2 regions of the Oscillatoria sp. FACHB-1406 genome follow, and region 1 is predicted to be linked to the other one. Evidence: riboswitches for the same ligand, from Rfam matches in the RefSeq annotation. Region 1 holds a riboswitch; the other holds the start of a gene.
The links. A riboswitch is a leader RNA that binds a small molecule or an ion and turns the genes downstream of it on or off. The one in region 1 is predicted to bind cobalamin.
Positions count from the first base shown of each region.

Region 1 (7,541 bases):
CCTCGTCACTTACGGAGTTCTGTGCGGCGACAAAGAACCGATCGAATCCATCGGCGTAATTGGCGCGCGCGAGATGTATAATGCGCTCAACGTCCCCATGCCGGGGATGGCAGAAGCAATTCGTTGCCTGAAAGAAGCCTCTTTGGGACTGCTGACGGGCGAAGATGCCAGAGCTACCGCACCCTACTTCGATTACCTGATCCAAGCCATGTCTTGAAGTTAGCTGGGGCAGAAAGCGCGATCGGTGCAGCCCCAAGCAGATTTGAGAGGGGATCGCGCAGCGTGCCGCGCTCCAGCCTCACTCCTTCCACCCAGCCCGCGCGCTCAACCGCGAGGTTAAGGAAGAGGGTTGTTGCGTTACCCGCCGCGCGATCGCCCAACTTAATCAAAAAAAAAGACAGCTTCCGGTCAAGAAACTGTCAACTCGTCATGTGTTCCCTATGATTGACTCCCGTGGAGTTCAGTTAACGATTAGTATGGCTGAGGTGAAAGGCAGATCGAGGGAGGGGGATCATCTCTAGACTGTGATATTCATTACACGCAACCGCTGCTGGAGGGATTAGTCCTGCTGCCAAGATGAAATCGAGCCAAAATTTACTCGTTTGGGCTTTGCTATTCCTTCTGTTGGCCTACATCGGTTTGGGCTGGTATGTCGCGCGCGCCACCGCAGCTTGGCAATTTTGGGTGCGTGCCGGTGTTTGCAGCGCGCCCGAACTGGAGAAATCCTGGATTTGTCTGTGGCTCGATCGGCCGGTATTTGCGTGGAGCGCCCTTTTCCTCAGTATCGCTGCTTTCCTCCTCGCCCTCGTTCACCCGATTACCAAACTCAAAAGCGTCTTCGGCAATTGGCTTCAGTCTGATACCAAAGCCTTTCTCTCCGTTATCGTGATCTCCTTTTTGGTGGTCGTGGTCTTAACGCGGAGCGATTTAGTCGCAGAAGGTCTGAGCTTGCTCGCGCCGGGACTGCTCGCGCGCCTAGAATTGCGCTGGGCGGGATACAGCGATTGGCACTCCTTCGGAATGATTATCGTTATCTGCGCGGTTGGGTATGTGGCGGGTTTATCGCTGTATCAACATTACGGAGTTCCTTGAGTGCGAGCGAGTTCTACCAATTCTCCTTGATTTTGCACTTCGCTTCATAACCGTAAGAAGTAGACCAGTCCTTGCCTTCGGCTCAAACAGACCGAGCGAAACCCCAAAATTTTCCCCAGAAGAACTGACCGGCAAAGACCATTAGACTATAGGATCGAATTTAGAGATTCGCGTTTTTGTAATTAAATATCAAACAGATGGTTCCCATTAAATCCTTCTTATCCCGCCTGCTCGCGTTGATGTTAATTGTTGTTGTCGGCCTAGCGGGCTGTGCAAACAATCCTTCCGGGCTAACGGGAAATTATTCTCAGGATACTTTGACCGTGCTGCAAAGTCTCGGTACCGCGATCGACTCGGCCGATAACGCTGAAAACAAAGCCGATATCGTCCGTTTAGCTCGCACCCAGATGAATGACTATGCGGCGCGCTACCGCAGAGATCGTAAAGTTTCAGCGCTGCGCTCGTTTACGACGATGCAAACGGCAGTCAACAGCCTAGCAGGCTTTTATAGCTCCTACGGGACTCGTCCGATTCCCGAGAAGTTGAAAAAGCGTCTCAAGCAAGAGTTCAAGCAGGTTGAGTTCGCTCTCAATCGCGATTCTTAGTTGCACCGCGATCGCGAAAATACGGGGCATTATTCCCTTCTTCCTGGAGTTGGCTCCGATATGCCCCAAAAAAATGCCAAATTAGAGTTGCTAAGTTAAAAAGTTTTTGCTAACATAGCTAAGCCGAGTGCAAAAAAGCACAAAGCGCCGGGATAGCTCAGTTGGTAGAGCAGAGGACTGAAAATCCTCGTGTCGGCGGTTCAAATCCGCCTCCTGGCATTAAAAGCGGCGCTTTGCCGCAGAACGCCAATTTAAGAATAGGTGGTAGGATTAGAAAATTTGGTTTTGGTGGGGAGCCGCCACCAAACGTAAGGGGGAAAGTCCGGTGCAAATCCGGCGCTGTCCCGCAACTGTAAGCCAATTTTGGCGTGCCAGCGATCGTGGAAATTATCCGAACCTTCAGCTGGAGAGCCAAGATTGTGTAAGTCAGAATGCCCGCCGGATTGGAAAAAACTGTTGAATCTATAAGTCTGCGAGGTACAGACAAAGATGAAAAAGCATAAATGGTGGAACCTTGCGCTGATGGCCGGGTTGAGTTGTTATTTAGTTGCTGCATCGCCCGCACCGGCTCATGCAATGCACATCATGGAAGGATTTTTGCCTGTAGGCTGGGCTATTTTTTGGTGGTTAGTCTATCTTCCCTTTCTATTTTGGGGGATGCGATCGCTTTCTAAGCTCGCTCGCCAGCATCCCGAAACCAAACTGCTGCTAGCCCTAGCCGGGGCTTTTGCTTTTGTCCTCTCCGCTCTAAAAATTCCCTCAGTGACGGGCAGTTGCTCTCATCCCACCGGAACAGGCTTAGGAGCGATATTATTTGGGCCGGCTGCGATGTCGGTTTTAGGGGGACTGGTACTGCTGTTCCAAGCGCTCCTCTTAGCGCATGGAGGGCTAACCACATTGGGGGCGAGTGGCTTCGCAATGGCTGTTGTGGGCCCCTTTGTAGCTTACAGCGTCTATCGAGCGATCGCGCGTTTTACCGGAAAACAAACGCTAGCTATCTTCCTAGCTGCCGCCCTTGGCAATTTTCTAGCTTATGTGTCAACTTCCGTGCAATTAGCCCTCGCCTTCCCCGCACCCAATGGCGGTATTTTGGCATCCTTTGTTAAGTTTGCCGGAATTTTTGCCGTAACCCAAATTCCCTTAGCCATTAGCGAAGGATTCTTGACCGTATTGGTGTGGAACTGGCTACAGACTTACAACCGCCAAGAATTAGAGGTTCTAAAATCGATCGCGCAGGAGTCATAAAATTCATGAACCGAGTAAACCGAAGTTGGAATAATTGGCTTTTGGTGTTGGCAGTCGTCGGTTTGGCAATTGCGCCACTCCTACTACTTCGAGATGCAGAGTTTGGCGGGGCGGATGTCGAAGCAACCGCCGCAATTAAAGAAGTCGATCCCAACTATCAGCCTTGGGTAAAACCTGTTTTCACGCCTGCTAGCGGCGAGATAGAATCGCTGCTATTCGCCGTACAAGCTGGACTGGGAGCGGGAGTCATCGGCTATGTGTTGGGGCTATATCGGGGCAGAACAGAGCGCGACAATACCCAACGGCAACCCCAAATAAAACCCCCTCGTGCCGACTCCGGAGATTATTAGTCTAATTTTATGCCCCACGATCTCAATGCCTATGCCTATACGAATCGCCTCAAACAATTACCCCCCCAACAAAAGCTAACTTTTGCTTTAGTTATTCTCTCAATTGCGTTGGTGACGCACCCGATCGCTCAAGGACTTATTTTTGTTTGGTTAAGTGTTTGGATCGTTGGCTACGCTCGCATTCCAGCTAAAATCTACGGGCGGGTTTTGTTCGTAATAATGTTCTTTTTATTCGCGAGTCTTCCCGCTCTTATTATCGAAGGAGTCTCTGCCGCTCAACTCGATCGTATCCAGACGAATTCGTTAGCTGGGGTTGTGTTAGGAGATTGGTATTTTTTTATAAGTCAAACCGGACTGATGCGAGCGGTTGAAGTCTCGATGCGATCGCTAGCCTGCGTTTCTTGCTTGCTGTTTATTCTGTTTACCATTCCGTTTGCAGAATTATTAGCGATTATGCGTCGATGTCGCGTGCCTTCGCTTCTCATCGATCTTTTACTCCTGATGTATCGATTTATATTTTTATTTCTGGAGGTTGCCTTACAACTGGAATTAGCCCAACGATCGCGGGGTGGATATCGGACTCGCCAGCGATGGCTTCACAGTACGGGATTACTAATCGGGCAATTGGTAGTGCGATCGCTGCAACGCTACCAACAATTTTCTCTAGGGTTAGCGGCTCGTGGGTTTAATGGAAATTTCAAAGTTTATACTCATCAGTCCTATCACTATTCTCAACGTTACGCGATCGAATCTTTGGTTGGATGTATCGGCTTAATTCTTTTAGAATCACAGTTCGTAATTCGTAATTCGTAGTTCGTAATTCGTAATTCGTAATTCGTAGTTCGTAGTTCGTAGTTCGTAATTCGTAATTCGTAATTCGTGATTTATCATTTATCGCTCATGATTCATCATTTATCGCTCATGATTCATCATTCACCCCTCATGATTCATCACTCATAACTCACAATCCCCCCATTCATCACTTATAGCGCTACTGAAAACTTAAATGTACGTCTCTAAACGCTGAAAGTCTTTGCTGGTGGGTGCTGCCCACCCTACCCAATGTCTTAAATGTACGTTTCTAAACGCTAAAAATCTTTGCTGGTGGGCGCTGCCCACCCTACCCAATGTCCTAACCGAGTTGCGTAGCGCTATATTACTCATTATCAATTATCCATTATTCATTATCCATTATTAATGCTCCTTCCCCTCCTGGAATTTCGCTCGGTTTGCTACACTTACCCCGGTACAGAATATCCCGCCGTTCGAGATATCAATTTAGCGATCGCGGCAGGACAAAAGACCGTTATTTTAGGTCATAATGGCTGTGGAAAATCAACGCTTTTATTTCTAGCTGATGGTTTATATCGTTGCGACTCCGGAGCAATTTATTGGCAAGGCGAACCGTTAAAGTATCAGGCAAGGATGCTCAATCTTTGGCGGCAACGGATAGGTTTAGCATTTCAAGATCCAGAACAACAATTAGTAGCAGCAACGGTAGCCGAAGATATTTCCTACGGATTGTGCAATTTGCCCTTATCCGAAGCAGAAATTGCTCGACGATTGCATCAAACCTTGCTCGATTTTTCGCTTCAAGAACTTGCCGATCGCCCGCTGCATCACCTCAGTTTGGGACAAAAACGACGAGTAGCCCTAGCTGGGGTAATGGCGTTGCAACCCGAACTGCTATTGCTAGACGAACCGACAGCTTACCTCGATCGCCGACAAACTCGCCATCTATTTGAAGAACTCGATCGCATCCAAGCGAGTGGTACGACGATTGTTATTGCAACTCACGATCTCGATCTCGCCTATGCTTGGGCGGATTGGGCGATCGTGCTGCATGAAGGACGATTGATGCACTCCTCACCTGCACCCGATCTTTTCGGTTGCGCCGATCTCCTGGAGGAACTTCAGTTAGGACTGCCAACCCTCCTAGAATGCTGGTACGCACTCCCTCCAGCATACCGCGATCGCCGCTCTCCCCCCCGAACCCTATCGGAGTTGCGATCGTACTGTTTGTAATTCGTAATTCGTAATTCGTAGTTCGTAATTCGTAATTCGTAATTCGTAGTTCGTAATTCGTAATTCGTAATTCGTAGTTCGTAGTTCGTAGTTCGTAGTTCGTAGTTCACCACTCATAATTCATCATTCATAACTCATAACTCATAATTCACAATGTTTAACTCTTACCAAGATTTTCAGCCCATCGCCGCGATCGCAACAACTCCCGACGCTGCTGTTACGCTTCAACGTTTTTGTCAAGAAAGCGGCGCGAGTTTGTGGCTGCCCGAACGCTTGCAAGGCGATCGCGTCCCGGAAGCGAACTTTTACTCCGGCAGTTTAAAAGACTGCATTGCAACCCTTTGGGGCAACCAGCGCGCTTTAGTATTCGGCATGGCGGCGGGGGCTGTCGTGCGCTTAATTGCGCCGCTACTGCGGGATAAAGCCACCGATCCGGCGGTTGTGGTTCTCGATCCGATGGGGAAGTTCGCTGTGAGTTTGTGCGGCGGGCATCAGGGCGGGGGCGATCGCCTCGCTGAGTTAATCGCGCGGCAGTTGGGCGCAACGACAGTAATAACGGGGGCTGCGGCGAGTTTGGGATTGCCGGGAGTTGATGTTTTGGGCGTTCCTTTCGGTTGGAGGAAGGGCGAGGGCGATTGGACGGCGGTGAGTGCGGCGATCGCGCGGGGCGAACAAGTGACAGTCTTTCAGCAAGCGGGTTCTCGCCTTTGGGAAAGCGCGATCGAGAATTCGCCCTTTACCTCGGAAGCGTTGGGGGGTTGCGAACTGCACATCACGCCGTACAAAGTCATAACGAGTTCGGATAAGGCTGTTTGGCATCCGCGCGTATTGTGGGTGGGGCTGGGGTGCGAACGGGGAACCTCGCGAGAGTTAATGGAGGTGGCGATCGCGCGGGTTTTTGAGGCGCATCAACTCGCAGAAGACGCGATCGCGGGGATTGCAACCCTCGATCTCAAAGCCGACGAAACGGGGCTATTGGAGTTGTGCGATCGCCGCAATTGGGCGCTTAAAACCTTTACTGCCGAAGAGTTGCGCGCCGTGACGACTCCTAACCCTTCCGCGATCGTCGAACGGGAAGTCGGAACCCCCAGCGTTGCGGAAGCGGCGGCGCTCCTCATCAGCCAACAAAACGCGCTTCTTGCCCCAAAACAAGTCTTTTCCGCTAAAAATGAGGTAAATCCCGGAACGGGAGCCGTTACGGTTGCTGTAGCGTTATCAAAACGCGAATATATCGGCAGGACGGGGCAACTTTGGTTAGTGGGAACCGGGCCGGGGGGACTCGAGCAAATGACACCCGCCGCCCAAACCGCGATCGCGTCGTCCGATGCAATTATCGGTTACTCGCTTTACCTCGATCTCATTCAGCCCTTGCACCATCCCGGGCAGATTTTCGAGTCTTTCCCCATCACCCAAGAACGAGAACGGGCGCAACGCGCGATCGAGTTAGCAGAATGGGGGTTATCGGTAGCGGTTGTATCTTCAGGAGACTGCGGAATTTATGGGATGGCGGGATTAGTGTTTGAGGAATTGCAGGCGAGGGGATGGGATGGGAAAACGCCGCAGGTGCAAGTTTTGCCGGGAATTACCGCCCTGCAAGCCGCCGCCTCTCGCGTTGGCGCGCCCTTAATGCACGATTTTTGCGCCATCAGTTTGAGCGATTTATTAACGCCGTGGGACGTTATTGAGAAGCGATTGGAAGCGGCGGCGCGGGCAGATTTTGTCACGGCATTGTATAATCCGCGATCGCAAAAACGCACGCAACAAATTGTTACCGCCCGCGATATTTTCCTGAAATACCGCGATCGAAAAACTCCCGTCGCGATCGTCCGTTCTGCTTATCGTCCCGACGAAGAAATCTTTCAAACAACATTAGCAGAAATGTTGGACGTTCCCATCGATATGCTAACGACAGTTATTATCGGCAATTCGACAACGCGATTTTATAACAACTGGACAATTACACCCAGAGGATATTATAAATAATGATTAATGAATACAGTAGAAAGTAGGGTGCGTTAGCGGAGCGTAACGCACCATTGCTCGATTAATCGAGGTAGGAATATAGATCGCTAAACGTGAATGTATATATTTCTAAACGAACAAAAATCCTGGATGGTGGGCGCTGCCCACCCTACTAATCCTTACCTTAACTTCGTATTTTAGAAAAACTTTCTGTTCGCTACAGGATAACCTACCCAAACCCTTAAATGAAAAAGCTTCTTTT
Region 1 covers NZ_JACJSM010000024.1:47,580-55,120, forward strand. The annotation lists gene apcD (allophycocyanin subunit alpha-B) at 1-217, shown strand, start outside; gene H6G50_RS19605 (hypothetical protein) at 577-1,092, shown strand; gene psb27 (photosystem II protein Psb27) at 1,299-1,697, shown strand; tRNA gene H6G50_RS19615 (tRNA-Phe) at 1,844-1,916, shown strand; cobalamin riboswitch at 1,961-2,155, shown strand; gene H6G50_RS19620 (energy-coupling factor ABC transporter permease) at 2,187-2,942, shown strand; gene H6G50_RS19625 (energy-coupling factor ABC transporter substrate-binding protein) at 2,948-3,292, shown strand; gene cbiQ (cobalt ECF transporter T component CbiQ) at 3,302-4,105, shown strand; gene H6G50_RS19635 (ABC transporter ATP-binding protein) at 4,490-5,317, shown strand; gene cobJ (precorrin-3B C(17)-methyltransferase) at 5,471-7,300, shown strand; gene H6G50_RS19645 (low molecular weight protein tyrosine phosphatase family protein) at 7,525-7,541, shown strand, end outside.

Region 2 (7,541 bases), on a different contig from region 1:
GCAAGTTATTGAGGGGGGCGTGACAGCCCCTAAAGGGTATAAAGCCGCAGGCATTAAGGCAGGACTCAAGCCTTCCGGCGCGCCCGATTTAGCCTTGATTGTATCCGAGACAGACGCAATGGCAGCAGGCGTATTCACTAAAAGTCAAGTGCGCGCCGCCTGTGTCGATTATTGTCGATCGCGCCTGCAAAAAAAAGCCAGCGCCCGCGCCATTCTCTGCAATGCCGGACAAGCCAACGCAGCCACCGGCGAACAAGGATGGCAAGATGCGATCGAAACCGCCCAACTGCTCGCTAACGAACTCAACATTTCTCCCGATGAAATTCTGCTGGCTTCCACTGGCGTAATCGGACAGCGCATGAAAATGGAAGCCTTTCGCAGCGGTATTCCCAAACTCGTTGCCGCTGCCTCAGAAACCGGCGGCGATGACGCAGCCCGAGCCATTGTCACGACCGATTTAGTCACCAAATCGATCGCGCTTGAAACCCAAATTGACGGCCGTCCGGTGCGGATTGGCGGTATGGCGAAAGGTTCCGGGATGATTCATCCCAACATGGCGACGATGCTGGGCTTCGTGACTTGCGATGCTGCTGTCTCCACGGCGTTATGGCAAGAAATGCTAAGCCGCGCCGCAGATCGCAGTTTCAATCAAATCACTGTCGATGGCGACACCAGCACCAACGATACTCTCATCGCCCTCGCTAACGGACAATCGCGCACTTCTGCCATTACTGAAGCTAGCCCGGAAGCCGAACAATTAGAAGCGATGTTAACGGAAGTTTGCCAGTATTTAGCCAAAGCGATCGCGCGAGACGGTGAAGGCGCTACCTGCTTGATTGAAGTACAGGTTTCCGGCGCGCCCGACGAAGCTGCCGCCAGTCAAGTCGCCAAAACCATTGTCGGTTCTTCCCTGCTGAAATCTGCCATCTTCGGGCGCGATCCGAACTGGGGGCGCATCGCTGCCGCCGCCGGACGCGCTGGAGTCGATTTCGAGCAAGAAAACTTGCGCGTGCGCATGGGGGATTTCTTATTAATGGAAAACGGACAACCGCTTCCTTTCGATCGCGCCGCCGCCAGCAATTATTTAAAAGAAATTGCTGCCAATTCTAGCGAAGAACGCAATGGAGAAATCCAACAACGCCGCGATAATCCGGTCGTTATTGCGATCGATCTCGGCAACGGTTCTGCAACCGGCAAAGCTTGGGGCTGCGATCTCAGTTACGATTACGTCAAAATTAATGCTGAATATACAACTTAATCGGGGTTGTAGGGTGGGCATTGCCGTTTCTGGGATTGAACCTAAAAAAAGGGCATCAAGTCGGCAATTCTCACCCGCGTAATTTTGCCCGTGACCGAGTAGTTGACCGGCTTTCTAATAATACGCCCCGCAAGGGCTACGCCAAGTTTCTGCTTCTCCCTCAAAACTTTCTGTATCGGGATAACGCTCTTTTAAGTGCTGATTTACGGCTTCAGCTTGGGTGCGGTGTCCCCGATCGGCCAACCCTAGTGCTAAACCGATATAAATATCAGGATTGGGATTAGGGATAGTTTGTTCGAGGAGCGTTAATATCTTGTCTAGACGATTTTGGCGATCGAGGAGTTGGACTAGGCGATCGTACCCGGTAGGTCTGACCGCATGGCAGCGGCGATCGTTGGGTATATTTCTGGGAAATGCCCGAATTCCTTCTAGATAAACTTGCAGGGCGCGATCGCTTTGTTGATTTCTAGTTAACAAATCTCCGAACTCTATGTAGATTATTGGTTCGCCCGTCCCTTGAGTCAAAAGAAGGTCATAAACAACGATCGCCTCATTCAGTTGATTATTCTTCGCTAGTTCCCTAGCCAATTGCCAAGATAGAGAATAGTTTGTCGGTTCTTGGCGAATTATCTGACGATAGAAAGCAATTAATTCCTCCGGCTGCCCCCAGAGTTTCAGGATATCCAGGAATTCCGATCTAACAGTTGGGTTATTGGGATAGCGACTCACCAGTTGCCGGAATAGAGAAATGGCATCTTGACGAATGGAATTTCTACTACGATAGCCGGAACCATTGATATCTCCCTCTACCCCTTGGGAGTTGGCTACTCTGGCTAGTTCTAGGGCAGATTCAGGGGAAAGGGGACGACCTAGGCTAGCCTCTAAAAAGTCGAAGCCATTCGCTAACTGCCCTTGGGCTGCCAATCCCCTCGCCAAATCGTAGTAGCCTCGTTGGGTCGTGGGGTTGTTCTGAATTTCTTGCAATCCTCTAGCAATGTTTTGGGCAGCATCCTATTGGCTAGCTTGGACTCTTTCTAAAGCCTGTCGGGCTTGACGATTTATCTCCGTATCGCTGGTATTATCTATTACTCTCTGCAAGACCTCGATCGCCTCGGTAAACTTTCCCTGAGTTTGCAGAATTTGCCCGAAGTGAATTTGAATATATCCATACATATAGTCATTCAGGGTGTCGGGTTGGGGCTGAGACAGAATCTGCCGATAAAGCATTTCTGCTTCTGGATATTTGTCCTCAGATTCTAACCTTTGAGCTTGGTCAAAAAGATTTGACCACCCAGCAGAACCGTTCTCAGCCTTAGCAATGCTTTGGAGTCGCTCGGGAAGGATAGCCGGGGTGATGGTTGCAGCGAGGACTGAGACGATCGAAACTAGACCGACGACTAGACGAGTTGAAAAATTCATCTTTTTATACTGTTTTTACCCGTTGAGGCAGACAGCCAAACTACTCCATCGAAACGCTAGCTAAAGCTCGGTACTGATTAAATTAATGTCATAATCGAGGGTTGCATCGGTATCCTGAGCCAGAAACTTGCCATTACTGTGGGCCAATTGGCTCTCGTCTTCTTCAATGCTAAACTCAACGCTTACTTTGATTTTAACTTTTGCTTTTTGCCAGCCAGTGACATCGGTTTTGAGGATTTCACAGTCAATCCCTTCATTAAACCACTTCGTATAATCTTCGTGGTTGTCGTAGGCGCTAACCGTCTGTTTGCTAATTTTAATGCCTTGATTGCCGAGCAAACCGATTAGTCCGTAACCAAAATCGTAGTCGAAGCACTGATATAAAGCTTTTTTAAACCGACCAATTTTAAAGGTCTCTTCCCCGAAAGAGATCACGTCATTTTCGTTACAATCGATCGCGCGGTAAAGTGCTTCCATTGTGAAATTCCCCTGCTAATTTTTAATTTGCTCGCTTCACTCTTTATTATTCCCTCGTTGTTGGCTCTCGTCTACCAGAGGGCAAGAATTTGACTCAATTTTTTGGGCTTTAGTTTAGCGTTCGCTGAGTCTTGTAACAGAAGCAGAGAGCGCAATATGACTGATTGATTAGGTGTTGGAGGGTGGCAGATGACGTTCGAGCCAATCGATCGCATCGGCGATAGTTTCAGCAGCGTTGAGATCGTTGTGCATTTCGTGAAAAGCGCCGGGATATTCGTGTAGTTCTTTGTCGGGGTGGGTAAGGCTTGCAAAAAACTGGCGACTGCCTTCGGGGAAGGCGACGCGATCGCAACTTCCATGCTGAATGAGTAATGCTACCTCGAATTGGGCGGCGCGATCGCGAATTTCTGCTAGAGTTTTAAACAATTCCGTCGCCAGCCTTGCGGTAGCGCGATCGTGGCGTAACGAATCCTGCTGGGCTGTCGCAATCGCCTCGGCATCCCGAGAAAGACTCGACCAATCGAATTCCGTACTCAGGGAAAAACGCGGCAAAATGCGAGAGAGTAAATGCGCTAAGCGGATGCGGAACGGCGATACACCGACTTCGCCCAAGGGCGGCGAAAGAACAACGATTCCGCGCGCTAGCGCCGGAAAGTGCAACGCCCAGTCCAGAACGATAAGACCGCCTAAACTATGACCGATAAGAAAAAGCGGACAGTGCGGTTGTTCGTCCCGAGCCAAGCGCGAAAAAATAGCGAGATCTTCGCGAAACTCGCTCCAATTTTCAATATAACCTCGTTGTCCGGCAGACTTACCGTGTCCGCGCAAGTCAAATTCATAAACAGCGAAATCTCGAGCGACTAGGGGAGAAACTAGATTGTCAAATACGCCGCTATGCGCTCCTAACCCATGAACTAGCAGCGCGATGGCACGCGCTTGTCTCGGCGGATGCCAGGTTTGATAAAACAGCGCTAACCCGCCCGCCCCTCGAAACGTTCCTTCAAATCGTTGAATGCTGGATTTAGGTTGGAGCAAAACTATTTTTCGACTTCTGCTTTCATGCGTTCGAGACTGAGGTGCATTTGGTCGAACATTTGTTGGGGGGTTACGCCAAATTGTCCGAGTTGCGTTTTAAGCTGTTGGACGGTCATTTGAGCCATGAAGTCTTCGGAAAGCTCGAAGCGCTTCATAAAAATTTTGTAGCGATCCATTAGGGCTTCCATACGCTCGATAAAGAGCTTTTTCCCCTCGCGATCGAATTTACCATAATCGCCCCCCAGCGTCATGAGAGCTTGATAGTCTTCAAATAATTGCTTGGCTTCTTGCTGGATAATATCTGAATCAAAAAATCCCATAGTTTTCAAGTCTCGATCGCGCTCAACAGATGCCGATTGGCCTTATGTTTATTGTAAAGTAGTCCTCCCCTCAGAGAAATTTCGGTTTACCGTATCGATACCTCCCAGAGAGCGGATCGGTTGCGCCGGGGGCGAACTCGCCTAAAATGTAGGCGTAGTCAGGCAAAGTTCGAGCTTTAGCGGTGTTAGAAGATTTATTGCGCAAACCGAAAAATCAAAAAGTGGCCGTCTTGTTAGCGCTGGCGGGAACGGTTACGCCGCTTGCCGGATTGCATAAGTTATACCTGCGGCAGTATGGGTGGGGCGTGCTGTATTTGGCGCTCTTTTCGACACCGATTCCTCGCGTTGCGAGTGCGATTGAGGCGGTTTGGTATCTCCTGCAACCCCACGAGGATTTCGATCGCCGCTTTAATTCAGGCGTGGAGATGGGCGCGATGGCAAGCGCCGCAGTGAAGTCAGGATTGCCCCCCGAACAAGTCGGCGACATTGCAACCGCCTTGCGAGAACTCGATCGCTTGCGGCAAGATGGATTGATGTCGGAGTACGAGTTCGAGCAGAAACGCCGCCAATTGCTCGATCGCATCACTTGACTTTTTTGATTATTTGTGTATCCGAGGGTAAAGTAGGGACGAACAATGGTAGATTGGCGATCGTCGGCAGGGAAGTTACAAGCCTTGAACCCCAGACACAGAGCGATTCGAGCGCGGCTGCTACGCGATCCCTACGCGCGCTTGCAAACCCTCGAGGAAGTTGCGATCGCGGCAAGCTTAGGCTTAAAAATCGATGTCAACCGCGCCAGCATTGACGATTGGCTGCGCTTGCCGGGAATTTCCATCCATCAAGCGCGATCGCTCGTCGAACTGGTGGGAATGGGCGTACAATTGCTATCCATCGAAGATATCGCCGCCGCAACGAGCATCCCGCGCGCGAGACTCCAACCTCTCGAACCCCTCCTCTCCTTTTACTACTACGATCCCGAAAGTCTCGTTCTCCCGCAGCGCGTCAATCCCAACACCGCCACTCCCGAACAACTCGCCCGCATTCCCCTCCTCGATGCCGTTACCATTAACGATTTAATCCTAGATCGCACCACCTGCGGCGCATATCGCAACTTAGCCGACTTACAGCGACGGCTAAACCTTAGTAGCACCCTTACTGCTCAATTGATGCACTATTTCCAGTTCAACTAAAGAAATTAAAACTTAAAACTTAAAAATTTCTCACTTCTACTCCTCTGTCAGGGTTCATAATTCAGAGACTATTTATAAACTTTTTATTAAGAACGCTAGAATGGCAAAACCCGTGATGGGCAAGGGCGGCAAAAGCACTCTTCTGACAATCTGAGGGGCTAAAGAGCCGCCCTTGCCCACCCTACAAGGATTTAAGATTAGCTTTATAAATAGTCTCTCATAATTCATAACTCACCATTCATAATTCATAACTCATAACTCAACCATGCTGTACACTAATACAACAGTCGGTTCTGACGGAAGCCAGCCGCCAGAGGCAACGGGGAAAGTACGGTGTAAGTCCGTCGCTGTCCCGCAACTGTGAACTAATGCTCGATCGCGATTTAAGTAAAGATTTCGAGCTTAGTCAGCCAGGATGCCCGCCGATCGCTCGTTTACTCACTTAGCTTTATCCGCGCGGTACGGATAACAAGGAAAAATTGCAACTCAATTCAACCCAATTTTCCATCGAATTGCCTCCATTGCCCATCCAGCGTCCCCTGCTAATGCTCGGACACGGTACGCGAGATGAAGACGGACGACAAGCTTTTCTCGACTTTGCCAGCGCTTACCAAGAATTGGATACCTCGCGCCCCGTCGTTCCCTGTTTCCTGGAACTGACGGAACCCAATATTCAAACAGGGGTTGACTTTTGTGTCGATCGCGGATACACCGATTTGTCCGCCGTGCCGATTTTGCTTTTCGCCGCGCGCCACAATAAATTCGATGTCACCAACGAACTCGATCGCGCCCGCGAGCGCCATCCCGAACTAAAATTTCACTACGGCCGTCATTTTGGGATCAACCCCGAAATGCTCCAATTTTGGCGCGATCGCCTCGCTCAACTCGACGCACCCACGGGCATTCCGCGCGCCGAAACCGTTTTGCTCGTCGTCGGGCGCGGTTCCAGCGATCCCGATGCTAACGGCGACGTATACAAACTCGCTCGCTTGCTTTGGGAAGGCAGCAACTATGCCACGGTAGAAACCTGTTTTATCGGGATTACCCACCCGCGTTTAGAAGAAGGATTCCGCCGCGCGCGCCTCTACAATCCCAAACAAATTATCGTGCTGCCCCACTTTTTATTTACCGGCGCACTCGTTAAAAAAATATTTGATGTTTCCGCGCAGCAGCAGGAACTTTATCCCGACATTAAAATTCTCAACCTACCCGAAATCGGTCTCGATCCGATCTTATTTTCGCTATTGCGCCAGCGAGAAATTGAAACGCAACTCGGACAGGTGCAGATGAATTGCGAACTCTGCAAATTCCGTTTGGCAGCGTTGGACGGTAATGGCAGCGCTAATTCCCACCATTCCCACGACCATCATCACCATCACCACCATTCCCACGACCATCACCACCATCACCACGATACGCCCGTCGATCCCTACGCTCGAGTCGAGGACTATCACCAGCGCATTTGGCAGGTTCCTTAATGGGGAATGAAGAGTGGGTATCAGAATTAAAAACTAAAAATTGGAGAGTAGGGAGTGGGGAACTGGAAATTACGAATTACGAATTACGAATTACGAATTAGTCAAGAGTTTGTTAAATTGCTTTCACTCAATTTCAAGAAAAGTTGCCGTGAACGATAGGGGATTGCAAAAGCTCAGTGTTTTTCTCATCGGGATGATGGGGACGGGGAAGACAAGCGTCGGGCGGATTTTAGCCGAGCGCCTCTGCTATCGCTTTTTTGATACTGATGTTCTAATCGAACGGGTGACAGGTCAGAGTATTCCGCAAATTTTTGCCGATCGCGGCGAAGCAGGATTTAGGGGTTTAGAAAGTCAGGTGTTAAGC
Region 2 covers NZ_JACJSM010000005.1:24,712-32,252, forward strand. The annotation lists gene argJ (bifunctional ornithine acetyltransferase/N-acetylglutamate synthase) at 1-1,258, shown strand, start outside; gene H6G50_RS07050 (hypothetical protein) at 1,373-2,242, opposite strand; gene H6G50_RS07055 (hypothetical protein) at 2,270-2,677, opposite strand; gene H6G50_RS07060 (KGK domain-containing protein) at 2,738-3,154, opposite strand; gene H6G50_RS07065 (alpha/beta hydrolase) at 3,323-4,189, opposite strand; gene H6G50_RS07070 (DUF1825 family protein) at 4,192-4,509, opposite strand; gene H6G50_RS07075 (SHOCT domain-containing protein) at 4,692-5,099, shown strand; gene H6G50_RS07080 (ComEA family DNA-binding protein) at 5,145-5,699, shown strand; cobalamin riboswitch at 5,971-6,141, shown strand; gene H6G50_RS07085 (sirohydrochlorin chelatase) at 6,179-7,177, shown strand; gene H6G50_RS07090 (shikimate kinase) at 7,326-7,541, shown strand, end outside.
Region 2: another riboswitch for cobalamin. It lies ahead of H6G50_RS07085 (sirohydrochlorin chelatase); the one in region 1 lies ahead of H6G50_RS19620 (energy-coupling factor ABC transporter permease).